Regions from separate parts of the Pseudoalteromonas sp. JC3 genome, predicted to be linked through region 2. Evidence: predicted binding sites of a transcription regulator. Region 2 holds the regulator's gene; each other region holds the start of a gene.
What was found. Region 2 encodes sigma-54, which starts transcription at its own class of promoters, with help from an activator protein. Its sites were predicted from a motif close to GTTGGCACGNNNNTNGNNT; they were not measured.
Positions count from the first base shown of each region.

Region 1: QSH61_RS00270 (YggN family protein) is a predicted target of sigma-54. The motif match lies at 3,985-4,003, and genes of this name have one in related genera.
Region 3: glnA (glutamate--ammonia ligase) is a predicted target of sigma-54. The motif match lies at 5,028-5,046, and genes of this name have one in related genera.
Region 4: QSH61_RS15090 (DUF2726 domain-containing protein) is a predicted target of sigma-54. The motif match lies at 5,762-5,780, and genes of this name have one in related genera.

Region 1 covers NZ_CP127855.1:51,623-59,545, forward strand. Annotated here, with positions in the region: gene QSH61_RS00255 (diacylglycerol/lipid kinase family protein) at 1-611, shown strand, start outside; gene QSH61_RS00260 (DMT family transporter) at 653-1,567, opposite strand; gene QSH61_RS00265 (aminotransferase-like domain-containing protein) at 1,674-3,125, shown strand; gene QSH61_RS00270 (YggN family protein) at 3,164-3,949, opposite strand; gene QSH61_RS00275 (PA3496 family putative envelope integrity protein) at 4,238-4,423, shown strand; gene QSH61_RS00280 (c-type cytochrome) at 4,602-5,048, opposite strand; gene QSH61_RS00285 (DUF2721 domain-containing protein) at 5,150-5,614, opposite strand; gene QSH61_RS00290 (TlpA family protein disulfide reductase) at 5,627-6,139, opposite strand; gene QSH61_RS00295 (YqaA family protein) at 6,246-6,674, shown strand; gene folX (dihydroneopterin triphosphate 2'-epimerase) at 6,714-7,076, opposite strand; gene folE (GTP cyclohydrolase I FolE) at 7,084-7,638, opposite strand; gene folM (dihydromonapterin reductase) at 7,645-7,923, opposite strand, start outside.
Region 2 covers NZ_CP127855.1:414,714-422,636, reverse strand. Annotated here, with positions in the region: gene QSH61_RS01770 (calcium/sodium antiporter) at 119-1,078, shown strand; gene QSH61_RS01765 (KpsF/GutQ family sugar-phosphate isomerase) at 1,088-2,059, shown strand; gene kdsC (3-deoxy-manno-octulosonate-8-phosphatase KdsC) at 2,059-2,610, shown strand; gene lptC (LPS export ABC transporter periplasmic protein LptC) at 2,607-3,161, shown strand; gene lptA (lipopolysaccharide transport periplasmic protein LptA) at 3,151-3,693, shown strand; gene lptB (LPS export ABC transporter ATP-binding protein) at 3,693-4,418, shown strand; gene QSH61_RS01740 (RNA polymerase factor sigma-54) at 4,465-5,964, shown strand; gene hpf (ribosome hibernation promoting factor) at 5,994-6,281, shown strand; gene ptsN (PTS IIA-like nitrogen regulatory protein PtsN) at 6,283-6,741, shown strand; gene rapZ (RNase adapter RapZ) at 6,734-7,600, shown strand; gene QSH61_RS01720 (HPr family phosphocarrier protein) at 7,601-7,870, shown strand.
Region 3 covers NZ_CP127855.1:145,920-153,842, reverse strand. Annotated here, with positions in the region: gene QSH61_RS00695 (non-ribosomal peptide synthetase) at 1-248, opposite strand, end outside; gene QSH61_RS00690 (cyclic peptide export ABC transporter) at 238-1,968, opposite strand; gene QSH61_RS00685 (penicillin acylase family protein) at 1,997-4,180, opposite strand; gene glnA (glutamate--ammonia ligase) at 5,105-6,511, shown strand; gene QSH61_RS00675 (DUF4124 domain-containing protein) at 6,778-7,284, shown strand; gene glnL (nitrogen regulation protein NR(II)) at 7,836-7,923, shown strand, end outside.
Region 4 covers NZ_CP127855.1:3,481,502-3,489,424, forward strand. Annotated here, with positions in the region: gene QSH61_RS15060 (carbon starvation CstA family protein) at 1-1,313, opposite strand, end outside; gene dinB (DNA polymerase IV) at 1,439-2,494, opposite strand; gene QSH61_RS15070 (aldo/keto reductase) at 2,716-3,768, shown strand; gene QSH61_RS15075 (NUDIX hydrolase) at 3,855-4,367, shown strand; gene QSH61_RS15080 (hypothetical protein) at 4,440-5,129, shown strand; gene QSH61_RS15085 (LabA-like NYN domain-containing protein) at 5,170-5,676, shown strand; gene QSH61_RS15090 (DUF2726 domain-containing protein) at 5,821-6,411, shown strand; gene mtnN (5'-methylthioadenosine/S-adenosylhomocysteine nucleosidase) at 6,520-7,227, shown strand; gene QSH61_RS15100 (cobalamin biosynthesis protein) at 7,227-7,923, shown strand, end outside.

The DNA.
Region 1 (7,923 bases), 360 kb from region 2:
ACACGCTTGCGCTGCTGCCAGCGGGGACGGGCAACGATTTTGCTCGGCAGTTTCATTATTCCAAAGCACAGTGGCGAGCAGCTGTATTTTCAGACAAGATCTCGAGTATTGATTTGGGTAAAGTCGACGGGCGCTGGTTTGTCAATGTTGCTGGGATTGGCTTTAACGCGCATGTCATGAATAACTTAGGACAAACCAAACGGCTAGGAAAGCTGAGCTATACCTATGCGGGATTAATGTCGCTATTTACTGCCAAACTCATTCGCTATCACAGCAATACGTGGCCTGAGCAGGGTATGATGTTGTTACTTGCGAATGGCAAACACTTTGGGGCAGGGTTAACTCCTGCTCCTATGGCTTGCCTTGATGACGGTCAGCTGGAGCTACTATGGTTCACGCCGCAAACGCATTGGCAGCGGATGGTATTGTTTGTCAATATGCTACTTAAACGCCATATGGGTACAAGAAATGTGCACCACGGCCGCATTGCAGAGCTTTATATCGCACAAGAGGGGTATGACATTGAGGCTGATGGCGAGATTGTTGGGCGCACGCCTGCGACGATAACTTGCTGTCGCCGAGCTCTGAACATAAAAAAAGCGCCATTATAAAATGGCGCTGAAAAGTAAGAAGCTAAAGCATTGGTAAGACTTCAACTTCTAACTGGGGACCGAATGGACAACCAAGCGTAGATGCGATCTAAAGGCGTGAGTACAATCGCATTACCTAGGATGACCAAAATAAACCCAATAAAGGTGTTTTGCTGCCACTCAAAGCCTTCAAATAAGGTGCTCAAGGCCACGGCAACAAAAGGAAATAACACTATCAAATAACTCGCTTTCTCAGGCCCAATATTTTTGAGTAGTGAGAAATAACAACCAAAGGCAATGACGGTGCCAAACACGCTGAGGTAAATCAGAGACCACCAATATGATGCCGGCGCTTGGTTGATAAACTGATGTTCACTAAAGGCAACATAGGTTGCTAACATGACAGCGCTGTAAAGCATGCCCCACGCATTTCCCGCCATAACATCAATTTGCTGATTAGAATTGCGTACGCTCACCATATTACCGAGTGACGCGACCACCGTTCCTAATAGAGCTAATGATAATCCCAAGAAGGCCTCGCTTTGCAAATCAAATGCGACCAAGTCGTGCCAAAACAAGCTGACTATCCCAAGCGTGCCCAGTGATGCACCAAAGTAAATTCGCTTTGCAATCGGTTTGGCAAAAAACAACTTAGTGTTGACGATGTTAACGACCAATAATAATGAAAATGCAATTGATGCCATCGCTGACGTTAAATGTGCCTGAGCCCAATATAAGAAGAGATAGTTAGCACCAAAATTACACAGCGCTAAGAGGATGAAAAAGCCGTGATCTCGGCGAGAAAATCGCATTGGCACACGCTTATAGATGACAAACGCCCACATACAAACCGCGGCGAGGCCAAAGCGGTAAAACAGCGACACAAACTCGTTGATGCTGCCAAGTTGATATTCAATGGCAAGCCATGTTGATCCCCAAATCAACACAGTGATGGCGTAAAGAAATAGATTTTTCATGATCGGCTCTAGATTCAAACAGCAGTGGAAGTCTGTAGTTTACGCTGTTATTCTGTATAAGCTATATACAGAATTTGCTAATTTATACCTATACAGATGATTGCTTATGAGTACCGTTATTCAACGCCAACATTCCGCCTTTCTCTATCAGCAGGTGATCCAAATGATCTTGTCGATGGCAGAACAAGAGTCTATTTTACCGGGCGAAAAGCTTCCCTCATTGCGTGTTATGGCGCAAAACTTAAATGTCAGTATCCCAACGGTAAAGCAGGCCTATCAAGCACTTGAAGATCAAGGAAAAGTCATTGCCAAAGAGAAGTCCGGCTACTTTTTATGCCACAGAGCTTCGCACAACGACTCACCGAAGCGTGCACGATTGCCCGCCAAACCTGTAGTGGTGAACAAGCAGGCGTTGATTGAACAAGTGTATAAGGGGATCCATCAGCCACATGCAATCCCCTTAGGTATCGCTAACCCCATTGCCATTGCTGGTACTGAGCAGGTTCTTGCCAAAATTATGCGCCGCGCAATGAAAGAAGCAGGGAACGAACTCATTAATTATGGCCCTATGGACGGTTTAGATAGCTTAAAAAAGCAAATCGTGCGGCGTTATTTGGATATGGGTTTAGCAATAGACATGGATGAAGTGGTGATCACCAATGGCGCGCAAGAAGCATTGGCGATTGCGTTACAAGCGGTAACCAAGCCCGGAGACGTGATAGCGATTGAATCTCCCTGTTATTTTGGCATTGTTGAGCTGGCTGAAAACTTAGGGTTAAAGGCCATTGAAATACCTGTTTGCCCAGATGATGGCATTTGGCTGAGCGACCTTGAACGGGCACTTGAAAAGCATGATATTCGAGCGTGTGTGTTTTCTACCAGTATTAGTAACCCGCTTGGTAGTTTTATGCCTGATACGAGACGTGCGCAGCTGGTGGCGCTATTAGAGCAACGTGACGTGGTGTTGATAGAAGACGATGTGTATGGCGATTTATATTTTACCGAGCAGCGTGGCATTCCGGCACAAGCATTTAGCCAAAAGGGCTTAGTGATCACATGTGCGTCATTTTCAAAAACCGCAGCGCCTAGCTATCGGGTGGGTTGGATGGTCGCCAGTCAATTTAGTGCAAAAGCAAAGCGCATAAAACGTGCGTTGAGTTGCTCATCATCTTTAATGAATCAATGGGCACTGGCGGATTTTCTCAGCTCCGGAGGCTACGAGCGCCATTTAAAGTTGGTCCGTAAACGGTTAATTGAGAATCGAGACCGTATGATCCAAGCGGTGAATGTTGCATTTGGTAGTGAGGTAAGAGTCAGTCGCCCGCAAGGCGGTTGTGTGCTGTGGTTAGACTTAGGTAAGCACGTCGATGGTGCCTTGTTGTTCCAAAAAGCCCTGGAGTGTGGGATCAGTATTACGCCTGGTACGCTATTTAGTGCCAGCAAAAAGTATCAAAATTGTATACGTATCAGTTATGGCTTGCCGTGGGATGCGTCGGTAGAGCAAGCGATTAAAACGCTGGGGGAGCTGGCTGATGCGCAAAGGAAAGGGTTGGCATAACGTACCCTTAATTAAATGTAAGTTATGCCAACGTCAGATTATTTAAATTTAAACAGTTGGTACTCTGACATGGCGGGGATAGACTTTGCGACAATGGCTTCGTTTTTCGCGATTTGCTCAAAGTCGCCACACAGTGCGTCGGCTTTTTTCTCAATAGATTCTGCCTGTTGTTCAACTTTGGTTTCGATTTGTGTTGCGAAGTTTTCCATACGTTGTTCAAAGCTGCTCATATCACCGTTTGCATCTGACATTTCGTTGCCAATCGCAACCAGTAAGCTACCTATCGATTGCATCATGGCACCTTGTACTGCGGTCTCGATTTTTTCTTCAAACTGATTATCAAAATTTTGGCCAAACTCATCAAAGGTTTGCTTGCCCATCACAAACGCACCTTGCTGATAAAACGTATTTTGCACTTCTGTTTCAAGATCATCGATCACAGCATGGATGCTATCTAAACTGGTTAAATTAAAGGTGTGTGCCACTTCATTAAGGGCGACGCCCGCTAGTTTTATGCCTTCAAAAGCAATATCAGCCACTTGTGGTAGGCGGCCTCTTAGTTCATCACCATATTGCGTGAGCATCTTTTTTTGCTGTGTATTAAGTGCGATGCGCTCGCCATTGAGTGTCAGTTCGCCAAGGTTGTTGATCTCAGCTGTTTTGTTTTTGGCCGTTGTGATCACCAAGTTATCAGGTGTGATCCTAACGTCATTCTGAAATTCTACTTCACAATTGTCACCGCTAAACGTGATGTTATTTTTTTCGTGTGCAGCGACGGTGGTTGTCATCATTGTTGCTGCTGTTAGTAGTAAAATTTTATTCATGGTCGATCCTTATTGGCTCAGTTTCATGATTGTTGTTACAAGAACAGTGCCAAATATAAACCCAAGTAAAATCAATATATTGTGTTATATTGTTGAAAGTTAATGTGCTCTAAAAGTGATGAAATTGACTAAAATATAGTTGTTTTTGTCAAAATGAATTAGGCGATAAAAAATTTTTATTGTAAGGATAAGAAACTCTCACTTTTCAGAATGACAATTTAGCGCTAAATAGTGATCTTGAGAGACGGCTCTCATTTTATTAATGACTATTTTATTTTGGAGTTAGTTGTGGGTAAGACATTCTCTTACGATGCGCTTGATGATGATTTTGCAGACGATGAATTTGAAAAGTTGGGTCGTAACCAACATGACAAGCAAAAGCGTAAAGTCAAAAGAAAGCTAGACGACTACTTAGAGCAAAAACGCCTACGTAGAAATCTAGGCGATGATGATTTCGACTATATTGATGACTGATCATTAAACGTCATCTACGAGTCTAGCACTGACAGTAATTCAATTTGGCTGTGTGATTAAGCAGGGCTGTGGGTTACTCAATGCGATGTCTGAGTTATTGTGTCGTTGGTGATAGCCAAGCAAGTGACGAGATATTCAGATAGTAAGCAGCCGCAAATATGCGGCTGTTTTGTTTTGATTAATCTTTAAAAGATTTATGGCAGTCTTTACAGCCTTTTGCCCAATCTTTAAATGCAGAAGCAATCAGCTTTTTGTCGCCAGAGTCAGCTGCAACAGCCAGTGCTTGAGCATACTCGGCAAATTGCTTGGCTTTACCATCGAACTCAGTTCTGTTTGACCAAACGGCTGGTAGGGCATCAGTATTGCCTTTGTCAGAACCGTCGATAAATGCTTCCCAAGGCATTTGCGATAATTGCGCAGCGTTGTGAGCACGTTGCTTAAATACTTCAGCATCAAATGGTACTTTGCCTTTTAGCATGTCGCCCATATTACCAATCTGGAAACGGATCAATTGGAAAGACGCTTGGCGGTATTCAATTGCATCTTCAGCCGATTCAAACATAGTGTTAGCTTGCGCTGTTGCTGCAAGACAGCTAAATAGTGTGACGGTAAGTAGTTTCTTCATAGTAAACCCCTAATATTTTTCCCTATTTTCAATGTAAATTACAAATATAATCAAACAATTACGATAAGTGCCCTGTGACGGAGGCAACTAGTTTTAAATAATCAACTCTCGATGTCTTTGAATATCATGCCTCTGCGCATACTGCGGGTGGCTAAAAAGATTTCTCCCAGCAAAGAGACAAATGCGCCAATAAGCAGCACCATAGCGGCGATAAAACAAGACGATAACGTAATGCCCAATGGCATACTGTACAAGTGTGACATGAACAGCAGCATAACCACTGCACACACAAGCAACGCACTGAGTACACTCATGCTAAATGCAACGTGAATAAAACGAGACCGTTTTAACAGTGCGCGCATTTCACGGCTAAAGTGCATTTTGAGCTCTTCATCTTGCGTGGTATTGATCTTGCGATCAAGTAAACGCGCCCTATCCGTGATCCGTGCTAAGCGGTTTGATAGTACCCCTAAGGTCGCAGCAATACCCGTAATTAAAAATACAGGGGCAACGGCGGTTTGGATAACTTTGGCCATCGTGAGAATGCTAACGACCTCTGGATTCATATAATTACCTCGTTAATTCCAGTTTAGTTTTGATAAGGTGTTGGGTTGCTCACCGATGAGGGTTTGCATCACTCGGTTGCGTTCATCAAGCAAGATGACTCTAGGAATACCTTTGTTGGCATACGTGCTGTAGATATCTCGATTGGGATCGGCAACAAAATGGATGGGCAATTGCATGGTTTCGTTGAATTGCTCAAGTGTAGTGTTAGTTTCTTCTCGGCCAATAGCAACGATGGTTAACTCGGCCTGGGTGAGTAATTCAGATTGTTTTAGTTCACTCAATAAGCGTTGCGAATCGGAGCACCAAGTCGCGAATAAAACCACCAGCTTTTTGTGATTAGCATCGAACCTAACAGCTTGGTTTTTGATATCCGTCAATTGCAAATGTTTAAAGGAGTCGCCGGTGTGGATATAGGTCTGATAGCCATCATCTGCCCGTGGTAGCGCTTCGTTTGAGGCCTTGCAGTCACTAAATCCGGTGGTGAGAACGGTACTAAGTAGTAACATTTTTATTGTTGTTTTCATGTCTATTCCTTGTTTCCGTGTCTGTGTTTTTGAACTCTTGCGCGCATTTCAGTATATTGCCCCACTTAGATGATTTCTTAAAGTCCAATTTCTTATAGCCGTTGATATGATTTACCTTTCTTTATTTGGGCTTGCTTTTATTGCCGCAACATTATTACCTGCGTCGTCGGAGCTGGCGCTGAGTGGGCTCGTTGTGAAACAGCAAGGCGAACTGGTTTGGTTATGGCTGGCTGCGACAATGGGTAATTTACTGGGTAGCTGTGTGAACTACTATCTTGGTTGGTTTATCGCTAAGTGGCGAGATAAGCGCTGGTTTCCGGTTTCTCAACAGCAATATGATAAGGCTTGTGGGCTATTTAATCGTTACGGTAAGTTTTCATTGCTATTTGCTTGGCTACCCATAGTCGGAGATCCTTTGACTGTGGTAGCGGGGTCTTTACGAACCTCTTTTGGGTGGTTTTTTGTGTTAGTCGCGCTCGGTAAAGGCGCTCGTTATGCACTGGTGATTTACCTTGCCTTACAGGTGATTTCTTAACACCAGAGGGCAAGGAAGTGAATATCAGGGTCTTATCGCTTAGCTTCTATACCAATCAAGCGTGAGTGACACTGAGTCAGCAAACCGTAAAGCGTGCGGTTTATCTACGGTGACTTTTGCATATGTCACGTCTTGATGTTGATGACATTCAGCGAGTATGTCGGCCACTAATTTCTCAAGTAACAAAAAATGCCCTTCTTCTACCAGTGTGATGACAGCTTTGGTCACGGTTTTGTAGTTAAGCGCGTGAGCCACGTTATCATGATCTAAACATGCCGTATCCGCTGGATAGTGAATTTCAATATTGATCACGACATCTTGCTTTTTCTCCCGCTCCTCGGGATTAAAACCAATAAAGGTACGTAGCCTTAAATTCGTCACCTTAATAATGGCATTCGACATAGCGTGCTTATCCTTTCACTAGCTGTAAAAATTCGTTGCGGGTTTTGGGGTCGCTTCTGAAGTTACCAAGCATGACAGACGTTCGCATACTAGAGTTTTGCTTTTCAACGCCACGCATCATCATACACATATGTTTGGCTTCAACGATCACGCCAACGCCTTTTGCACCGGTGACTTCCTCAACGGCCTTGGCGATTTGATGAGTTAGCTGCTCTTGGATTTGAAAACGTCGGGCAAACATATCAACAATGCGGGCAAATTTAGACAAGCCGAGCACTTTACCGTTAGGTATATAAGCGATGTGACAACGGCCAACGAAAGGCAGAAGGTGATGCTCACACATAGAGTACAACTCTATATCTTGGATCAGCACCATGTCATCGGCATCCGAGCTGAATACCGCGTTATTGGTGATTTCATCCAGTGTTTGACGGTAGCCCTGAGTCAGATATTCCATCGCTTTCGCTGCGCGCTTGGGTGTGTCTAATAATCCTTCGCGGTCTGCATCTTCACCCACGGCTTCAATAATCGTTTTATAACTCTGTTGTAATTTATCTTGCATAATGCGTTACCTCAAATGGCGGCCACCGTCGATTTGTACCGTGCGTCCTGTCATATAGTTGCTAGAGAGTATCATGTCGACACTATTGATAACTTCTTTGCTACCAGGCTCAATTCCCATAATAGACTTTTTCAAGGTTTTTGCCTTGTACTCGTCACTATCGTCTTGATTAAAGATGATAAGAGAAGGTGCAATGCTATTCACTTTGATGTTAGGTGCAAACTTAGCGGCAAATGACCGAGTTAAGTTATCTAATGCAGCTTTACTTGCGGCATAGGCAATGTG
Region 2 (7,923 bases):
AGATGGAAAATCGTTTTGGTAAAATTTTGTAAGTAGTGAAATGTAACGGTTTGCTTATACTTTCCAGAGCGCTTTTGGTAGTATCTATCGAAATTTTAATCCTATTGGCTAGAGGTTCATGGTTTTATCGTTTGTTATTCTCATTCTTGGCTTTATTGCACTGGTTTGGAGTGCTGACCGCTTTGTTTTTGGTGCGGCCGCTCTTGCACGAAACTTTGGTGTACCAACATTAATTGTTGGTTTAACTATCGTGGCCATGGGTTCTTCAGCACCAGAAATGATGGTTGCTGCGCAAGCCGCTCTTGCAGATAAAACAGACACCGCCGTGGGCAATGCCATAGGTTCTAACATCGCCAATATCTTACTCGTTTTGGGTCTCACCGCGTTATTAAGGCCACTCTCCGTTGGCTCTGGTATTTTGCGCCGCGAAATGCCGCTGTTAGTCGTCGTTTCATTGGCAGCTTGGTATATCGTTAGTGATAACCACTTTAGTTTCGTAGAAGGTGTTTTGTTATTAGTCGGTTTCGCCGCTTTTCTTCTTGCACTTATCATTATCACCAAGCGTGGTGGTGGAGATAATGATGACCCATTTGTCAGTGAAGCCTGTGAAGAAGTGCCAAATAATATTCCAACTCAAAAAGCTGTTTTCTGGTTAATCGTGGGTATGATTTTACTGCCTATTAGCGCGGACTATCTCGTTGGCGCTGCGGTTGATATCGCCAAATATTTTGGCATGAGTGACCTGCTAATAGGATTAACCATTATCGCCGTTGGTACTAGTTTACCCGAGCTTGCTGCTTGTGTTGCTGGTGTACTAAAGAAGGAGGACGATCTAGCGCTTGGCAATATTATTGGTTCGAACATCTTTAATATATTGGCCGTGCTATCCATTGCTGGGATCATTAACCCATCCGTCCTCGACGCCAATATTGCGTCACGTGATATATTTATTATGCTTGGCGCGACACTGCTGCTTATCCTAATGAGCCTCAGCTTAACAGGTCAGCGCCGCATCAACCGCTTGGAAGGTGGCATACTTGTCGCAAGCTTCGTCGGTTATATTTACTACATCATTTAAGGAAGCCTTGTGACAACGAACCCATTTATTGATTCTGCAAATCAAGTTTTTGCTACCGAACTTGCAGCAATAGAAGAAGTGCAACAGTTTGTTGATCAGCAATTTGTAAAAGCCTGTGAAATTATGTTTGGCTGTCAAGGTCGCATCATCGTGATTGGCATGGGTAAGTCCGGCCACATCGGTAACAAAATCGCAGCGACACTCGCAAGTACTGGCAGCCCCGCATTTTTTGTTCATCCAGGTGAAGCAAGTCACGGCGACTTAGGTATGATCACCAAAGATGATGTGGTACTGATGATCTCCAACTCAGGGGAAACCCAAGAGGTGATCTCAATCCTACCTGTAATTAAGCGCTTAGGGGCCCCCGTTATTTCCATGACAGGCAACCCAAGCTCTACGATGGCTCGTAATGCGACGGTTCACCTTTGTGTTAAAGTATCAAAAGAAGCCTGTCCATTAGGACTTGCACCCACGGCAAGCACCACAGCTACGCTAGTGATGGGTGATGCGCTCGCGGTTGCGCTACTTGAAGCCAGAGGCTTTACGGCTGATGATTTTGCACTTTCCCACCCTGGTGGTAGTTTGGGAAGACGTCTACTGCTAACCGTTGCTGATGTCATGCATCAAGGGGATGCAATCCCTATGGTCAATAGTCACTGCACAGTCAAAGAAGCTTTATTTGAAATGTCCGCAAAAAGTTTAGGTATGACGGCAATCGTAGATGAAAGCTCGCAATTGCAAGGTATTTTTACCGATGGTGACTTGCGCCGTATTATCGAACAAAAGGTCGATATTCACACCACCCCAATCACGCAAGTGATGACGGCTAAAAGTACGACGGCACGCGCCGATATGCTCGCAGCTGAGGTACTCAATATTATGGAAACCAAACGGATTAACGGCTTGATTGTGGTGAACGAAAACAACATTCCGGTTGGCGCCTTGAATACGCAAGATTTACTTAGAGCGGGGGTGCTGTAATGCAATTTGAAGATTTATATCAGACGATTTCAACTGAAGCTTGGGAAAAAGCAAAACAAATCAAATTATTAATTTGCGATATTGATGGCGTATTCTCAGATGGCCGTATATACCTTGGTAACAATGGTGAAGAACTGAAAGCATTTAATACCAAAGACGGGTTTGGTATTAAGGCCTTGATTGATAGTGGTATCGAAGTCGCCGTTATCACAGGTAGACATTCACAAATAGTTCAGCAACGCATGACTAGTTTAAATGTAACTTATATTTACCAAGGTCAAGAAAACAAGTTAGTGGCATATGATGAACTGAAGACTAAGCTCAATCTTAATGATGACGAAATTGCATATATTGGTGATGATGGCCCAGATCTACCCGTAATGGAACGAGTTGGTTTTGCCGTTGCCGTCAATGATGCACATCCTCTTGTTAAACATATCGCCCATTACACGACCTTGATGCCAGGTGGCTTTGGTGCCGTGAGAGAACTAACTGATCTTCTAATGCTCAGCCAAAATCACTTATTGACTTCCAAAGGATCAAGTACATGACCGTATTGCGTGTCATCTTACTCATTGTTTTCGCTTCTTTAATGGTATGGATGTGGTCGCCCATGTTTAATCCATCAGAGGCGGATCCAGCAAAAGAAGATGAACCGTTAGCTAAACCCGATTATGTTGCAACCACGCTTCAGCAAACGACCTATAGTGAAAATGGCTTATTAAACTATCAGGTAACTGCTGATAAGATGGAGTTGTATCAAGATCTTGGCTTTAGTCACTTTGAAAAGCCCATTTTCACCTTATATAACGGTGAACAGAATTGGCAAATAAGCGCATTAGAAGCAACCCTATACGAAAACAACACCTTGATATTAGAGGGCAATGTGTTGGCAAAGAATTTAACGCCTAACGCCATGATCACGGATATCAATGCCGATAATGTAAGAGTTGAAATTAAGCAAAAATTGATGAAGTCGGAACACCCTGTCGTTATCAACGGTCCTAGTCTTAGGATCACAGGTAAAGGACTGCATGCGGATCTACAAAAGCAAGTGATCGAACTCATCAACCACACAAAGACAATTTATTATGACCAGTAAAATCATTAACAAACTAGTTTTCATCGGCTTGCTTGCAAGTTCTACTCTAGCAATTGCTGCAGAACAAAATGAAGTCATTATTGATGCTGGCCGTCAGCAAGCTCAACTGCAAAGCAACATCGGTATTTTTGAACAGAATGTTGTTATTATTCATGGCAACAGAAAGATAAATGCCGATCGCCTAGAGGTCCACCGTCGCGCGGAACTTGGCATTAACAAGCAACTGCTTGTGGCAACTGGCAGCCCTGCCACTTTTAGCGAACGTCAACCCGATGGCAACTTGCTAGAAGCCAAAGCAAATGAAATCCGTTACGACGTAGCGAAGGGAACCCTAGTGATTTCTGGTGATGCTGAAATCAATCAAACTGGGCAAAAAATCAATGCTCAAGTCATCACCTATGACATTGAAAAGCAATTGATCAGCGCTGAGCGCTCAGACCAAGAAGACTCTCGAGTAAGAACCATCCTTGTTCCTGTTGATGACAAAAAAGACGCTAAAGAGAAAAAAGCGCAGGAAGAAGGTAACAATTAATGAGCGAGCTCAAAGCAACTGGTCTAGCAAAGAGTTATAAAGGTCGTCAGGTCGTCAAAAATGTTGGTTTAAGTGTTCAGGCTGGCAGTATTGTAGGCTTATTAGGACCAAATGGTGCAGGTAAAACCACTACGTTCTACATGATTGTAGGGTTAGTACCAAGCGACAAAGGCTATATTCAGATTGATGACGAAGATATCACTTTGTTACCGATGCACAGCCGTGCACGACTTGGTATTGGCTATCTACCGCAAGAGTCTTCAATCTTTAGAAAACTCACGGTCTATCAAAATTTGATGGCGATTTTAGAAACTCGAAAAGACTTATCTAAAGTTGAAAGAGAAGCTGAACTAAACGAGTTACTGGATGAGTTTAATATTCAACACATTCGCGACTCACAGGGCATGGCATTGTCGGGAGGCGAAAGAAGACGAGTCGAAATTGCTCGCGCTTTAGCCGCAAACCCTAAGTTTATCCTGTTAGATGAACCTTTTGCTGGTGTTGATCCTATTTCGGTGTTAGATATAAAGACAATCATAGAGCACCTAAAAAACCGTGGTATCGGTGTGCTTATCACCGATCATAACGTTAGAGAAACACTGGACGTATGTGAAAAGGCCTACATCGTTTCACATGGTGAGTTAATCGCTGCAGGCACGCCAGAACATGTTTTGGCAGATCAAACCGTAAGAGATGTCTACCTAGGCGAACAATTCAAGCTATAGTTAAGACGTAGTATTAATAACTGTTAAAAAGGATTGTTAGAGATACATGAGGCAATCATTACAGCTGCGCATGGGGCAGCAACTTACAATGACTCCGCAACTGCAACAAGCCATTCGCTTGCTGCAGCTTAGTACATTGGATCTGCAACAAGAAATACAAGAAGCATTAGACAGCAATCCATTGTTGGAAGTGGAAGAAGGTGATAATACTGACGGCGAAAACGCTGACCAACACAGCCAAGAAAAGAGCCGTGCTGACGACAATCAAGATTCAGCCGATGAAACGCAGGTTAGTGACTATGAGATAGACTCAGATACCGCCATGAGCAAAGACACTGTGAGCGATGACCTTGCCATGGATGTCACTTGGGACGAGTATATGAGTGCAGCGCCTGCTGCAAGCTCAGGTCCACTTCCCGATGACGATAATGTTTATCAAGGGGAAACCTCTGAATCTCTCCACGATTATCTCATGTGGCAACTCGAACTGACACCATTTAGTCCAACAGATAGAGCTATTGCGATTGCGATTATTGAAGCGGTCGACCTGTCAGGCATTCTAACACTGTCTTGCGAAGACATTTTAGAAAGCATTAATGACGAGAATAGCGAAGAGCCTATTGAGCTAGATGAAGTCGAAGCCGTACTCAAACGCATTCAGCTTTTTGACCCTGTCGGTATCGCAGCGCGTAGTTTACAAGAATGCTTATGCATTCAGCTCAACCAATTCGCCCCAGATACCCCATGGATTGCCGAAACAAAAATGATCCTGACAGAGCATATCGACTTGCTTGCCAGCCGTGACTATCGAACTTTGGCTAAGAAAACGCGCCTTAAAGAAGCCGATCTCAAAGAGGTCATGACGTTAATACATAGCCTTAACCCAAAGCCTGCGGCAAGCATTATTCATGAAGAGCCTGAATATGTGATCCCTGACGTATCGGTGAAAAAAGTAAAAGGTCGTTGGGTCGTAGAGCTAAATCCTGATGCTATGCCTAAAATAAGAGTAAATGACCATTACGCTGCGATGTCTAGAACGGCGAAATCCAGTACGGATAGTCAGTTTATTCGCTCACATTTACAAGAAGCAAAGTGGTTTATTAAAAGCTTAGAAAGCCGAAATGATACTTTATTAAAAGTTACCAATTGCATTGTGCAACAACAACAGGCATTCTTTGAACATGGCCCCGAAGCAATGCGCCCTATGGTGCTAAATGATGTTGCTGAAATGGTTGAGATGCATGAGTCCACAATTTCCCGTGTGACAACACAAAAATACATGCATACACCTCGGGGAATATTTGAGCTGAAGTATTTCTTCTCTAGCCATGTAAGTACGGAAAATGGAGGTGAGTGCTCTTCTACAGCAATTAGAGCACTTATCAAAAAGCTGATAGCTGCAGAGAATACCGCGAAGCCATTGAGTGACAGCAAAATTGCAGATATCTTAGCTGAGCAAGGAATTAAGGTAGCGAGACGTACGATTGCAAAATATCGTGAATCCCTAGCCATTCCACCGTCAAATCAGCGTAAAAGCTTGATATAAGACGTAAAACCCAAGAAGGAAAAATGCTTATGCAACTAAATCTAACTGGTCGCCATGTAGAAATTACTGACTCATTAAGAGACTATGTCACCAACAAGTTTGCGAAGCTAGAAAGGCACTTTGATCATATCAATAATGTGCATGTGATCCTTGATGTCGAGAAACTAGTACAAAAAGCAGAAGCAACATTACACGTAAACGGCGGCGAGCTATTTGCATCAACAGAGCATCAAGATATGTATGCCGCAATTGATGGCCTTATCGACAAGCTAGATCGTCAAGTTATTAAACACAAAGAGAAGCTCACTCGACACTAAGATGAAATTAAGTGAATTAGTGAACAAGGACTGCAGTAAAGCTGCGGTCCTTTTTAATAGCAAAAAACGTATTTTAGAATACATCAGCGAACTGGCTCATAGCCAAATTCCAAATACCAGTCAGCATGCTATCTTGGACGCCTTAATGGCGCGAGAGAAATTAGGCAGCACAGGGATCGGTAAAGGCATTGCCATTCCCCATGGTCGACTTGAAGGTTTGGATAAAATCCTTGCAATGGTGCTTGTCAGCGAGCAAGGGATCCAGTTTGAAGCCATAGATAAGCAGCCTGTCGATATTTTTGTCGCGTTCATCGTACCTGAAGGTGATAATCAACAACACCTGAAGACCTTAGCGGCGATTGCTGATACACTCAAAGACAAGTCTTTTTGCAAAATGCTTAGGCAAGCAAAAAGTGATGATGAGTTATATGCAGTGATCCAAGGTGAACTTGATGAGTGATGAAGAAAAAGGACTCGAGCTTATCATTATCAGTGGCCGCTCAGGCTCTGGTAAATCTGTAGCGCTTCGAGTATTGGAAGACTTAGGCTACTATTGTGTGGATAACATTCCAGTCAATTTGCTGCCGTCTTTAGTCCGCAGTGTTTCGGACAATTATAATAAAATTGCAGTCAGTATTGATGTTAGAAACTTACCTAAAGAACAGGACGAGTTTAATGACATTCTTGAATACTTACCAGGCTTTGCCAAACCTACCCTGTTTTATTTAGACAGTGACGATCAAACCCTGATAAAGCGCTTCTCAGAAACACGACGTTTGCACCCTCTTTCACTGCATAATCTTCCATTAGATGTTGCGATAAAGAAAGAACGGGAATTGTTAGACGTGCTGATCACTCGCGCCGATTTTCTCATTGATACTACAGGCCTGAGCGTTCATCAACTTGCAGAAGATATCCGCGAAAAAATCTTAGGTAAAAAAGACAAACAACTCATTATTACCTTTGAATCTTTCGGCTTTAAACACGGCATCCCAAAACAAGCGGATTACGTTTTTGATGCGCGCTTTTTACCCAACCCACATTGGGAGCCTGAGCTTAAGCCGCTAACTGGCTTAGATCAGCCAGTTAAAGACTATTTGTCGAGTCACAGCATCGTGCAAAAGTTTACTTGGCAGATCCAAACCTTCGTACAAACTTGGTTACCACACTTAGAGCGTAACAATCGCAGTTATCTAACGATCGCAATAGGATGTACAGGTGGGCAACATCGCTCGGTATACTTAGCGCAAACCATTGGTGAACGTTTTGCTAAAACCCATCCCAACGTCAAAATTCGTCACCGAGAGCAAGAGGGTTAAATGTTAGAAGATACGTTTTTAATCCAAAACAAACTCGGCCTGCACGCTCGAGCAGCGACGGTTCTTGCGCAATTAGCAACCCAATTTGATGCCGACGTGACCTTATATCAAGGAGACAAAAGTGCTGCTGCTGACAGCGTACTAGCGCTGTTGTTACTTGAAAGCAGCCAAGGGAAAGAAGTCCGAGTGGTTTGTGAAGGTCCTGATGCTCAGTATGCACTAGACGCCATTGGCGGACTGATAGAAAATAAGTTTAATGAATCCGAGTAATCGTCAGTAAAACAATAAGGCCTGATTCATTTACTCCCTGCTAATCTCCCCCT
Region 3 (7,923 bases), 270 kb from region 2:
TAATCAACCACCGTAGACTTAATATGTAAAGCGTTATCAAATCTTGCTTTGGGACCATCATGCTCATGCTCAATAGTCAAACTAAACATAGGGTTACTTGCTATAACCTGATCACTTGCTTCTAATAAAGATGTGACATTTGCCGAGCTTATATCAACATATCCACCAATATTATATTTAGCATTACCAATACAATGTAGCTGATCGAAGTAAACATCCTTCTGCGCTAGAGAAAAATCAAACCTCATATGCGTTATCCTTATTATTTTCTGAGTTTTTAAAATTTGATTTTTCAGCCTTAGCCTCGCCATAATTTAACCTTGAAGCACTTAGCTGAACCTCTCCTTTATCTAAATGAACGAGCTGATCTGATAAGTTATAATATCTATCATCATGAGTTATAACTATAATCAACTTATTTCTTGACTTTAAAATAGGTAGGATTTCTTTGTAAAAAATCTCTCTAAATTGAGGATCTTGATCTGCAGCCCATTCATCAAATAAATAAAAATCTTTATCTTCTACAATACTAGCTATTAATGCTAACCTTCTTTTTTGACCATCTGAAAGTTCTAAAGTAGAGAATCCATCTCCTTCTAAAAACACCTTCTCATCGAGGTTAAGCTTCACTAACCAATAATTAATTTCATCTATAACATCACTATTTTCTAAATCAATTCCATGCAGCTTTTCAAATAAGTGATAATCACTATAGATAACACTTATTGACTGGCGATAACTATCAATATTGCTTTCATCAACTTTCACATCATCAAAGATAATATTTCCCGATGTTGCCCTATAATGAAGTGTAGCGACCTTACAGAAGGTTGATTTACCCGAGCCATTCCCTCCAACAATAAAAGTTATTTCTCCGCGTCTACAACTAAAAGAAATTGGGCCAACTTCAAAATTAGATTTTTTATAAGAAAAGCAAGTATTATCGAAAGTTACTTTTTCCCAGTTACTAACCGGGGTTAATTCACTCTCTACCTCCTTAGACAAAGATGCAAGAATCAGATCTACTTTATTATATGACGCATTAGCTCTATAAATTGGAGCTATTGATTGCAATATCCATCGAATTGGGCCGGATATATATAGCAGAACCATAACTATACCCAGTAATTCACCATGACCAATCGAGTAGTAATTAACAAAAGAGAAAACCAAAACGGCGATAATTAGATAGGTTAATAGCATCCCATAGTTTTCAGCAAAGATTGTATAGTTATACGTTTTAGTAAGTGTTTCACGCATTTCATTTTCAGCTTTAAGCAACTCATTTTTAATAAATGACTCTCGCTTAACATTATTAACTTTCAACTCTTTCGCTCCCATTAGTAAAGAGCGAAATGATTTTTGAAGTTCATCTGTTTCTTGTCTTGATTTATTAAAAAACCTCATGGAATAGATGATAGGAATTTGATAGGTAATAACTGAAACAACTAAACAAACCAATAAAAATAGAAATGCCCCCATACTTAAAAAGTAGATATATAAAAATACACCTAACAAAATAACTGAACTGACTAACAGACCAGGAACTGCTTGCGCCCCCATCATAATTCGACTGATATCTGTACTTAATACAACGAGTAATTTAGAAGTTCCAACTGACTCAAGGTTCTCGATTGGAGCCCCTAGAATCTTTTCAAACAATCTTTTTCGGATATTACTCGCAAGCATTAATGCTGACTTTTGTAATGCAATCATTGACACTGATTGCAAAATAAAAATCGCAGCGCAAATACCTAAAAATAACAGCGCTAAATTTGGATGTGCTATTTGCACGCCCAGTACCTCAACAAAATCTGCGGTGCCGTCTAATACATAGCTAAACTCTTCAATTGCGATTAGAATAACTGGAACTAGCGACGCGTAGATAAGGCCTGCGATCGCGCCGCTCAACAGTGAAATAAAGACAGAGTTAGGCGCCGTCTTTCCTAATTCGGAGAGTAACCTCATTACAATTCCTTTTTATTAATTATTATATTTATTGCGGTGTTTCAGTAACTAATTGATTACTTTCATATAAGTCGATCATGTCATCATAGTGTGGGCTCATGATATTGCCGGACTGACCCGTTGAATTGATGTACCAAGACTTAAACCCTTCCTGCTTACTCGACACCATAATTTGGCGAAACCCTGCACCAAATATCTGCTCATATCCATCAGCACTATCAAACCGATAACCGGCGGCATTCACGGTATCTAATGAACCAGCTCCAGTGATCTGCCGCTCAAAAATTCGTCTCGAAAAGTCCGCTTCACTAAAGGGTTGATGCGCGAAAGTTCTCGGCGCAAGCTCTCCCCATGACCACGGCCTAGCGCCAAACTTACGCTCAAGTTCAACTAAAGTCGCTTGATAGGAATCCCTAATTTCATCTGTACATTTTTCTGAAGTGTCAGAACACCATAATTCATGGTCTTGTAAGGCGAGCAATAACTGTTTGTCGGTTAGACTAGATGCGGTTAGCCCGCCACCAAATTGTGTAGCAAGACTTTGTGAATGGAATAATTTGACTTTTAAATTTCTGATCATGACTTGGTATATAGCACCAACGTCAGGGTCAGATTTATAATCTCCGTCCCAATGTAGTAGCTCACCAAGTAAAGGCTTCAGATTTGGATAGTCATTTCTAAGAAGGTTGAGTAGATCTATCGCTCCTAAGTCAAGTACATCACCTTGAATACTCCGGAAAGTATCGATGGAAAGTTTGTGTCCTCGCTTTAACTCACCTTCTATAAGAGATGCTATACGTTCCGCTCTATATGAAGGAGCCCAGTCCATAGAAATGAAGTAAGGATAATCCTCAGAGACATGTTTTTGGTTGGCATTAATGATATAGCCTTTTTTAGGGTTGAATTCCGTTGGCATACTTTCCCAAGGAATGTACCCAGTCCATTCAAACTCATACTGATTAACAGGTATGGCTCCAGAATGTTTTTTGCGAAGCGGAACTTTACCCGCGCTATTGAGGCCTATATTGCCTAGGCGATCTGCATAAACAAAATTGATTGTCGGCGTGATAAGAAGCTGGAGCGCATTCCTGAACTCTTCCCAATTAGAAGCATAATTCAGGTCGATCAAGGCAGAAATAGAAGTATCACTGTCATTTAAAGCTGTCCATCTCAGTGCATACCCATGAGACGCGCCAGCACTATAATCTAGAATAGGCCCATATTTTGATTGTGCAACCGTATGTTTTATAGTCTCTGGGGCTTTTCTAAATTGAGCTGGGAAGTCAGCCTTAACCGCGATCTCCTCTACCCTTTGAACAATTTTCTCTCCTGCAGAATTCCCTCCTCGATTAAGGTCCACTATGACCAAATCTTGCGTATCCGCGGGCATGTTAGTACCGCCCCAAGCAATATGAGCATTATGTCCAAATACAATTACAGGCAATCCTGGAATGGTCATACCTGATGCGTTTACTTCGCCGCCTAACAAAGACGCTCGATACCATAATGAAGGCATTTGGAAAGAGAGATGAGGATCATTCGCCAACATCGCATCGCCCGAAGCACTTAACTCCCCAGAAATTGCCCAAGCGTTACTCCCGGCAAATTTGCCTCCAATCCCATGCTCTAGCAATAAAGCTTCTTCGATACTCGCTAACTGGCTTAACGTCTCATCCAATTTAGCGACACGTGATATATCCTCTGATAAAGATTGCTGATCATTAAGCTCTGGATAGATTGAGTGTAAATAGTCCACTGGTAATTTAGCGGCAGCTTGTACTCTGGCGCGTTCATAATTAGCAGCAAAACTCAGAGAGTAAGAAAGTAGCTTACCTACCATTAATGAATCTTCAGGAGACCAATTTGAAGCAACGACACCAAAAACCCTAAACTCAATTGGTAGGTTTTCAGAATCTCTGATATACGCATTCACTCCTTCAGAGAAGGCAACTAAGATGCCTTTTTCCCGCTTCCCTAAACTTTTTAGCGCCTCTTTTGCAGCATCAGCAAGCCCCAAAGTACGCATATATTTATCACGCTCAATTGTTGATGCTCCAAAGACCTCACTCAAAGTACCTTTAATTAATCGGCGCTGTAACTCCATTTGCCAAAGCCGATCTTGAGCTTGAACATATCCCATAGCGAAAAAAGCATCATGATCACTTTTCGCGCTTATATTTGGAACTCCGTACTTATCTCTAGAGATACTCACTTTGTTACTCAAAGCGCTATCGCTTAATGTTATATTATCCAGAGGTAAAGTTTCTCTCTCGTCTAAGTAAAAATAAGAGATGATTATAATGAGGGGAATAAATACTAAAATAACAAATCTTAATGCTAATGACTCTCGAGAAAACACCTTACTTCTTCCTTGCATATCAACAGTAACAAACGAAAATTTAGCCTATTAGAGTGCATCAAGTAGCCCCTTTAACATTAGACTCAACTTATTAATATCAGGTACATAGTACCCAAAAAATGAAACCGATCAACACAAAAAACAAAACAAAAATTAACTCGATTAACACAATTAACACACAGGACACAATTGAGAAATACAAAATTGCATAATGTACATACAACTTCCTCACATGCAGTATCATTCACCTAAATACAGACAAATAAATGGTGAACAAAAAGTCGCCTATAAAATGCGGGCTCTTTGGTGTTAGCGTATATAAACAAAAGATGTAAAAATTAATCTAAGAAGCAGTTAATGAGCAAAGAAAAGTTTCGATTAAATACCTAAAGAAAGGTGCTTTATATGCAATATTTAGAATGTATTTTTTCTATAAATTTAGAAATTAATTTCAATTTTCTGCTCAATACCAGACCACCATTAGTGCAGACAACTGAATATACTCGAGCAATTTTTAGCTATTCGATATCTTGATACCTTGAGCATTTAATCAATATCAACTACAACAGAAATGGAAAGTGTCGTTGTCAGGAAAAATATTACGCACCACCATGGAACACTTACGCACCAATTTAGTGCAAAACATCCGTTCACAGATCAGTGAATTTAAATAAATCACTAAAAATCAAACAGTTAAACAATTGGCACGATTAACGCTTATCAAGGTGCAATTGCAGTACATTGCAGCAAAAAATAACCCAACGAGTCGGAGGACACATGTCACAATCGGTTTTAGATTTTATTAAAGAGCACGACGTAAAATTTGTTGACTTACGTTTCACAGATACAAAAGGTAAAGAACAACACGTATCGATCCCGCATCATCAAGCCGATGAAGACTTCTTTGAAGACGGCAAAATGTTTGATGGCTCATCTATCGCTGGTTGGAAAGGCATCAACGAATCTGACATGGTACTTATGCCTGACGCAGAAAGTGCTAAGCTAGACCCGTTCGCAGAAGAAACAACCCTTATCGTCCGTTGTGACGTGGTTGAACCAAACACACACCAAGGTTACGAGCGTGACCCACGTTCAGTAGCTAAACGCGCTGAAGAGTTCATGCGTTCAACGGGTATTGCAGACACCGTATTATTCGGTCCTGAGCCAGAGTTTTTCTTGTTTGACGATGTTAAATTTAAAACTGACATGTCTGGCTCAATGTACAAAATTGATGCTGAAGAAGCGGCTTGGAACTCAGACAAAGACTACGAAGGTGGTAACACAGGTCACCGTCCTGGCGTAAAAGGTGGTTACTTCCCAGTAGCACCGGTAGATTCGTCTAATGATTGGCGTGCAGCTACTTGTTTAGTACTTGAAGAGATGGGCCACGTTGTTGAAGCGCACCACCACGAAGTAGCAACTGCTGGTCAAAATGAGATTGCGACTCGCTTTAATACTATGGTAACTAAAGCAGACGAAATCCAAGAGATGAAGTACGTTATCCACAACATGGCTCACCTATACGGTAAGACAGCAACCTTTATGCCTAAGCCAATCGTTGGTGATAACGGTTCAGGCATGCATTGCCACCAATCACTTGCTAAAGACGGCAAGAACATCTTCGCAGGCGACAAGTACGGCGGTCTATCTGAAGAAGCGCTTTACTACATTGGTGGTATCATTAAGCATGCTAAAGCAATCAATGCATTCACTAACCCAGCAACAAACTCTTATAAGCGTCTAGTACCAGGGTTTGAAGCGCCAGTTATGCTTGCATACTCAGCACGTAACCGCTCAGCATCAATCCGTATCCCGGTGATCCCATCAGAAAAGGGTCGTCGTATCGAAGTACGCTTCCCAGATCCTGCGGCTAACCCATACCTAGCTTTCGCAGCGCAGTTGATGGCTGGTCTTGACGGTATCCGCAACAAGATCCACCCTGGCGATGCAATGGACAAAGATTTGTACGACCTACCAGCGGAAGAAGCAGCAGAAATCCCAACAGTTGCAGCATCACTTGACGAAGCGCTTGCTTCTCTAGATGCTGACCGTGAGTTCTTAACTCAAGGTGGCGTATTCACTGACGACCTAATCGATGCGTACATCACACTTAAGTCGAAAGAAGTTGAAAAATTAAACATGACAACTCACCCAGTTGAGTTCGAAATGTACTACAGCGTTTAATCGCTAACAGACTACTACGCTCAGTACCGCGGTATTGAGCTTGTAGAGCCAAAACTCATTATGCGTTTCTGGCACTCTTAATCATATGTGTTCTCAAGCCCGTAATTACGGGCTTTTTTAATTTAATTCAAAAGGTTAAATTAAATATCTCGAATAAATTTATTATCGGAGTTACTCATTTGTAACTCGCAATTCCAACAACACTATACTAAAGTATGAACAGTAGTTTACTGTGGAGAGTTGTGGTGCGTCAGTGGTTTCTTATAATGTCGGTTAGCATGACGCTAACCCTAACAAGCATTGATGCTGCAGCAGAGTCCAATCCAAAAATCTATCGCTGGAAAGACAAAAACGGCCATTGGGTCTATTCGGATGTACCGCAACCAGGTTCAAAAGAAGTCAAACTCAACGCCAGCGCTTTAACCATGCCAAGTGTTGATACTAAAATTCTCGAACAAACGGATACAACACCAACGATTCAATATACAGCTAAAATCACTTCTCCTGAGCATGAGCAAACAATCCGTGATAATAGTGGCAGTGTATACGTAACTGGCACCATAGAGCCAAGATTTACCCAAGGACTAAGCGTGCAACTCTTTCTCAACGGAACAGCCACAGGGCCAAAACAAAGTAATACTCAGTTTTCTTTGCGTGGTATCAATCGTGGCGAGCACTCTTTGGTTATGAAAGTGTTTAATCAAAAAGGTATGTTAGTCGCCCAAAGCGATGCTCATAAGTTCTTTTTGCACCGCAATACCGTGAATAATTAGAGCGATATTGCTTACCTACACTGACTTTTAACCAGTAGTTGCAAACACACCATACTCATCCCTCCTGCTATTGAGGAGGCCAAACTCGACATTTCATTGTGTTCAATCCACAACCTTTGCTCACCCACCTGGATTTGATAGTAGACTTCAGCCTTTGTTTGCAGTAGATATTTATCTCGCCAGTTAGGTTGAACGACCCGCATTACGCCTGTAAGGGTGGTTTTCTCGCCATTCGTAGCCCGATGTAAATTAGCGGTGTGAGGAGGAAAGCAACCCGTATACTCGGTAACATACCTAGCGCCTTGAAAGTCACAACCACTCATGCAGAACGTGACAAAAAGGCTCCCCCCCCCCACAAGCACAAGCTAGATGTATTTTTTGAAACAAAGCATTAATAATGTGGGCACCTTAAAGTTGGCATGCTTTATTAATACCAAGTTTAGGATACGAGTTCGAAAACCCCTAGTTTCTGAGCTCAGGTAATAATTTAATCCAATGGATGCAAAGCTATGCTATTCTCATTGCACCACATTGGTGCACGGTGAACATATATGGATCAACATAACTCGATTGACTTGGATAAAGTTTGGCAATCTCTCTCAACCGCGATTTTAGTGCTCGATCAAAATTTAATGATCC
Region 4 (7,923 bases), 1.3 Mb from region 2:
AAAGTCGCGAAGATACCGTTGTTCAGGAACTTGATGTTATAGATCTCACCCCACTCTTGAATAATATAACGCTGAAGTCTGACGCCAGAATCCATGGTAGTGCCTGCAAAAAGTACAACCATAACGGCAAGTAAAGTTGATGCGATCTCGACTGGTAGTCCCCAGCCTGTACTGATAAGATTTGAGCCACCGTTAATAAAGGCTGATACACTGCCTGCACCAAGATGACTATAAATTTCGTGCCACTCTTCAGGTGATACAGCAAGCATCACGCCACTCACGGCGACCAACGTAATAAGTGCAAGTGAGCCTTCACCAACTGCTCCTAAGTAGCCGACAAAACGACCGTCTTTTTCTTTGTCTAGTTGTTTAGAACTCGTTCCCGACGAAACAATACCGTGGAAACCAGATACCGCACCACAAGCAATAGTCACGAATAGCAGGGGTATGATACTTGGGGTATTTTCTACCGTTTGGGTATTAAACGCAGGCGCGGTGATATCTGGCATCACCACAAATACTGCACCATAAAGCAGGATCAATCCCACTAACAGCTGCATGCCATTAATAAAGTCACGAGGTTGTAATAGCATCCAAACCGGTAACAATGACGCCACGGCAGCATATATAAACAGAATGATTATCCAATTGGCTTTGTCGCTTAGACCAAACATTTCGGTTGGTAAGGTAATCGGCATACTACTGCCCATATAAATGGTCGCGTAGAGCACAATAACCCCGATAATACAGAGTGGTACTAGCGGCACTTTGCGTTTCAGTAATTGGCCGATGATAAGCGCCACGACGATAGCTGACCAAGCGGGAAATACCGCATTTGGGTTACCTACGAAGGAGTTTGCTATCACCACGCCGAACACGGCATTTACCATGAGCAGTACAAGAAAGACCACTATCATAAACAATGAACGCGTGCGCTTGCCAATCACGCTTTCAGACAACGCGCCCATCGACTTGCCTTTATGGCGAGCACTTGCCCACAGCGCGCCCATATCGTGGACACCCGCAAAGAATATGGTACCGAATACAACCCAAAGCACAGCTGGCACCCAACCCCAATAAACAGCGATGGCTGGACCTACAATTGGTGCAGCACCTGCGACTGAAGTAAAGTGATGCCCCCACAATACCACTTTGTTAGTGGGAACATAGTCCACGCCATCCTCAAGCTCATGAGCCGGCGTGACAAAGTTGTCATCCATTTTAAATATTTTTTCAGCAATAAATTTGGAATAGACAAACCATCCAAATAACATCCCTATGATGCCGAAGAGTACGATCATTATGGATTGCATAATGCTTACCTCTTGTTGTTGTTTTAATTACACGCAGTTCGCGTGATTAGTTTGTTGCACGACAACTTCGAAGCTAGCACAAAATAAACTAATTGCAGTTATCTTTTAGTCTAGGTAGGTCTGAATTAGCCATCAAAAAGTCCCAGTTGAGCTTGTGTGTTAGACTTTTCATTTAGCCCTAAGTGCAAGCCCACGAGGCGCACAGGTTTAAACTTTTGCCGTGACATTGCTTCAATCAATAGCTCTTCGAAAACGGGCAAATCAATATGCTGGTATTGGCATTCTTTGGTGGTTTGGGTGAAATCGTAAAACTTCACTTTAACGCCAAGCTTATTAAAGCCACGCTGTAAATAAGGCTGTGCTCGGCGAGTCAATTCAGGTAACAACTTTTCTTTTATGACTTGTTTTAAGGTATCAAGGTCGAGCGTGTCTTCTGCAAATGTGGTTTCAACGCCTATCGATTTACGCACTCTATCGGTCTCAACTCGGCGCTCATCAATACCTTGACAACGCCGCCATAATACAGCGCCAAACTTGCCAAATGACTGGCGTAACTGAGTTTCAGACAGTGCCTTAATATCTCGGCCATACTCAAGTCCCATGGCTAGCAAACGCTGTTGAGTCACTTTACCTACACCTGGAATTTTTTTAAGAGGTAACACATCAATAAAAGCGCTCACTTGGTGAGGCGGGATCACACACTGACCATTGGGCTTGTTTTCATCGCTGGCAATTTTGGCTAAAAACTTGATTGGCGCAATTCCCGCCGAAGCTGTAAGGCCCGTCTCTGCAACTATATCCGCTCGTATCTGCTCGGCGATAAGCGTTGCACTGCCATTACATTGCTGACACTCAGTGACGTCTAGATAGGCTTCATCCAAAGACAGTGGCTCAATTAGCTCAGTATAGCGGGTAAAAATAGCGCGAATTTGTTGCGATATTGCCTTATAGACCTCCATTCTCCCCGGTACAATCACCAGCTGAGGGCAGAGTTTTTTCGCTTGATAATTCGACATGGCCGATCGCACGCCATATTGCCGAGCAATATAGTTAGCCGTGGATAGCACCCCACGATGACTCTGCCCACCAATCGCCATCGGCACCTTTGCAAGCTCGGGGTTATCGCGCATTTCTACCGATGCATAGAACGCGTCCATATCAATATGAATAAATTTACGCACGTTAAAACACTGTCTAAATAAACAGTGTTTATTATGTGCTAATTTTCCAACTGTTGCAATCTTGAACATAGGCCTTAGTGTTCTGGGCTATACTTGTGTTGATGTCTGTTGCAAGTTGCACTGCAAAACAGAGATAATGCTAACAATATCAATACAGTTCAAAGTACTAAATCCGTTACTTTGGCTATATTTAACCATTCAGCAATCAATCAGGAGCCTGCATGAAGTACTCACGACTTGGTAGTAGCCCATTAGAAGTTTCGCGCATTTGTTTAGGAAGCATGACTTGGGGCGTACAAAACAACCAGCATGATGCCGACGAGCAAATCAATTATGCACTAAGCCGTGGTATTAACTTCATTGATACCGCTGAAATGTATGCGGTCCCTCCCTCACCTGAAACCTATGGTAAAACCGAAGCCATCATTGGCAATTGGCTAAAGCGGCACCAAGAAAAGCGCGAAAAGCTCGTGCTTGCAACCAAGATTGCAGGCAGCGGATTACCTTGGATCCGTGAAGGCGGTGCTATTACGGGACAATCTGTGATCCAAGCGGTGGACGATTCTTTAGCGCGCCTGAATACCGACTATATCGACCTCTACCAACTACATTGGCCAAACCGTACTTCACCGCATTTTGGTAAACAATGGCCTGGCATGGTGCCTTTGAGTGCGCTTGACCGCGAGGAAGAACGCGCTGGTATGCTAGATATTTTAGAAGGCTTAGCGAGCTGTATTCAAGCGGGTAAAATTCGCCATTGGGGCCTTTCTGATGATACGCCTTGGGGCATTCACACTTACCTTAATTTGGCAATGCAACACAACCTACCTAAGCCGGTTTCAATTCAAAATGAGTTTAGCTTGCTACATGCCAAAGATTGGCCTTACTTGATTGAGAGTTGCGTAAACGAAGATGTTGCCTATTTACCTTGGTCGCCGCTGGCTGGTGGGATGTTGAGCGGTAAATATTTAGGGGGTGCAAGACCTGAAGGCAGCCGCTTTACCTTAGTGCAAAGACAAGGCTTATTTAGAGATACGCAACTAGCACAAGAAGCCGTTGCAAAATATTTAGAAATCGCCAAAGAATTTAATATGACTGCAGCGCAACTGGCGCTAGCTTGGTGCAACCAAGTCGATGGCGTGACTTCAACTATTATCGGCGCGACAATCATGGCACAGCTTAAAGAAAATATTCAAGCGTTTGAACAACCGCTATGTGCAGAGTCTTTAGCCGAGATTGATACTGTATTTAAAGCGTACCCTGCTCCGTTTTAATATCTTCATTCGCGATACGCCGCTTTTACGCAGGCGTATCGTTTTGTAAACCCATTCTTGTTACCTAAATTGAAGTTAAAACCCCCATGCAAAGCTTAAACAACACCCCAGTCATTCCGCTTCAAGGCAGCTGCTTTACTAGAGAGACCACTCGCGCCATAGTCCTTAGAGGCAACGACATTCTTATGCTTTACACCAAACGTTATGACGATTACACCTTACCAGGTGGTGGCGTTAACGAGGGGGAAAGCTTAGAAGCAGCATTAGAGCGCGAGCTAAAAGAAGAAACTGGTGCAGTATCCATTACAGGTCTCACTCCTTTTGGTCGCTATGAAGAGTATCGTCCTTGGTATAAACCAGATCATGATAATGTACATATTATTTCTTATTGCTACGTTTGTGAGATCTGTGGCAAATTTGATCTGCCAACCATGGAGAATTACGAACTTGCTAATGGTATGAAACCTTTGTGGATTAACATAAATCAAGCCATAGCCCACAATGAAGCTAAACTTGCTGATGCAAATAACAAAGGGATGTCCATTTTGCGTGAATTAACTTTACTGAAACACATATCGGCGCAACTAATCACAGAATAATTCGTCTATTGAGGGAACATTTACACGTTGATTAAGCTCTAACTCTGCATAACTCAAGGATTAATAAGAATAATGCGGCCGCTCCAAAACAACCTAATTAGTTTCACCATTATTGGCTCTATTGTGCTGCATCTACTGCTCGGCTGGTATTTGCAGCAAAGTATTTATATCCCCTCAAAGCCTTTAGAAATTAAGGCAATGAAAACCTATTTGGTTATTGAGCCTGCCAAGCCCAAGGTGGAGCATATTGAGACACCAGCGATAACTGAAGATAAGCCAGTAAAGGAGTTAAAACCGACGCTGAAGGACGATACGGTTGAAGTACTAAAAACTGCGCAAACGGAACCAAAAAAGCCTACGGTTGAAAGTACAACCAAGCACATAGCCAAAGCAGCAGTCGTCACGCAACCTAAAAAGTTAGACCATCGCAAAGCAATCTCTCAATTTCGTCAGCAACTTTTAGAGCGCACTCCCAGTGACGTTGTACTCAGCCAAAACCAAAAAAAGCCGCAGCAGATCACCGTACCTAAAGCGCATCAAACCAGTGCTGCGAGCAAGCCAAGAGAGCTACTCGCGTCCACACCACATTATAAAGTCTACCGTGAAAATGGCTTGTGCTATACTGAGGTTAGACTCGATCCGAGTATTCCTACACCAGAGGGATTAAGTAATAACTGGCGTACTCCGCCTCGCCCTTGCGATGGCGGTGCCATTAAAAAAGCCTATGATGCCGCGATGAGTAAATGGCTAAACAAACGCTAATCTTGCTATCATAAAGCAAATTTATTGCTAAGAGTCCATTATGGAAAAAGTCACCATTTTAGTTGACGCTCAAAATGTTTATTACACCACCAAACAAGCCTACCAAACAGGCTTTGACTATAACGCGTTTTGGCGTAAAGCAACGGCTAATCGCGAGGTATATCAAGCCATTGCCTATTCCAGCGAACAGGGTAACGACAAACAAAAGCAGTTCCAAAATATCCTGCGAGCGATTGGCTTTGAGGTGAAGTTAAAGCCTTATATTCAACGTGCCGATGGCTCCGCAAAATGTGATTGGGATGTTGGCATTACCATTGATGCCATGGAATGCGCGTCAGGATCCGATGTAATAATTCTAGTAACTGGCGATGGTGATTTTGATTTACTCGCGAATAAACTCAGAGATAAATACCATACCCGAGTCGAAGTTTACGGCGTGCCGCAGCTTACCGCCGCCTCACTGATCCGTGCCGCTAGTGAGTTTATTCCTATTGATAGTAAATTATTAATTAGTCGACGCAGGTCTGAAATACATCACGGCGATTAACACTGTCAGATACGTTCCTATACGACAAATAGTCCACCTCCATAGCCAACCACACAAATTCTTATGACTTGCCGTAAAGTAATTTTATGGCACAATTATTGCTTATAAAATCACAGATGTCATTTTTTTGATTTGGAGTTTTGTATGGAATTTGCGTTACTTGCTATTTTGGCTCTAGTGGTCGTTGCTTCCATTGTCGCTTCTAAGTACACCGATGTGGGTGGCAATCCTTATCCGTTTAATCGTAAAGAATCTGTTTTTACCACCGTTGAAGCATCGTTTCTACATTTATTAGAACGTGCCGTTGGCGATAGATATAAAATCGTTAGCCGCATTAAGCTCATTGATGTGATTGAGTGCAAGCCGGGTATCTCTCCAAAAGCACGTCGTGCTGCGGTAACTAAAGCTAAGAATAAGCAGTTGGATTATGTCTTGGTAGACAAAGAGACACTGAAAATTGTTGCCGCTGTTGACTTGGTCAATAACGCCAATAAAAACGGCCATAAAGCACAAAAAGATTGGTTTGTAAGTGGTGCTCTGGAATCTGCGGGTATTCCACACATTCGTATGAAAATCAAAAGTGGCTACCAAAGCGCTGAGGTGCGTGCGGCAATCCTATTCAAGCTTGGCCAAAAAGTGGAGATGCCAAAGAAAACCAGAAACCGCACCTACAAACCTGCGGTACTGTCTCCTTCACAGGCAAAAGCACAGTCAACTCAGTTGGCAGAAATCTAGCAAAACGGGCGTCAGCCCGTTTTTTGTTTTACCTATCAAAACCCCTTTCGTATAATAAAAGCAATTTTGACACTGGGGCTTTCCCCACCACAAATTAGGAATCTTTTGATGAAAGTAGGCATTATCGGCGCAATGGAGCAAGAAGTTACCATTTTGCGTAACACCATGGAAAACCCGCAAACATTGACCAAAGGTGGCTTTACTTTTTATACCGGCAAACTGGCTGGTCTTGACGTAACGCTTGTACAGTCTGGCATTGGTAAAGTGGCAGCGACGGTTGCGACAACTTTGCTTATCGACAACTTTGCGCCAGATTGCGTGATCAACACGGGTTCTGCAGGTGGCTTTGAACCATCACTAAACGTCGGCGATGTGGTGATTTCAAATGAAGTACGTCATCACGACGTTGATGTTACTGCATTTGGCTATGAAATTGGTCAAGTTCCGCAAATGCCTGCTGCGTTTACTTCGCACACAAAATTAGTTGAAGCTGCAGAGCAAAGCGTACATGCGCTTGAAGGCATTCAAACTATGGTTGGTTTGATCTGTACGGGTGACTCATTTATGTGCGACCCAGTACGCATCGACAAGGCGCGTGCAGACTTCCCTACGATGTTAGCAGTAGAAATGGAAGGTGCGGCAATTGCGCAGGCTTGTCATTCTTTAAACACGCCATTTGTTGTGATCCGCTCGCTATCTGATATCGCCGGCAAAGAATCACCGCAATCATTCGAAGAGTATCTAGAAGTCGCTTCTGTTAACTCTTCTAAAATGGTGATGGCACTACTTAATAAGCTGGATAAGGTTACGCTTTAGTGCTCGACAGCTTGCTTCAGGCCCATGAGGGCCTGATCATTTTCTTACTGGCGATTTTTGCCAGCCTAGGGGTAAGGTTATCAACACTTTATCACCCTAATCTTATTCTTAGCCTTATATTTAAAGCGATTGCCGAAAAAGTTTATCGCCCCAAAGCGGCTTCTAGTTATCAACTGTTATCAGGCACACTGGGATTCCTCCTCCCTATATTAACCATCACCGTATTAACTTATGCGATTATTAGCTTTGCTTTTTATCCTAATTGGCTCGGTGGGCTGGTGTTGTTTTTATGCTTAGATATTAGCCATGAAAGCCGTGCTAAGCGTATTTCCGCGCTGATAAAGTCAAAGCAAAAAGTAACCGCAAGAGCCGTGTTGCAAGGAATGGTAGCAAGAGATGTAGAGAAGCTAACAGAGCTTGGTATTTGTAAAGCCACCATAGATAGCACCGCATTAAATACCCTGCGCCATTTTTTTGTCATTGCTTTACTGTATCTAATGGCAGGCCCCTATCTCGCGCTATTTTATAAACTGTTACTGCTATGCGACCATGCTTGGCGGCAAGTAATGCTCCCCTCAGCCCGTTTTATGACAAGCCTTTCCCGCGTGATTTGGCTCGTTGAGTTTGTACCCATGCGATTATTAATTACCTGCTTTTCATTGCTACTTAGACCAAAGCAAACTTGGCACTACATTA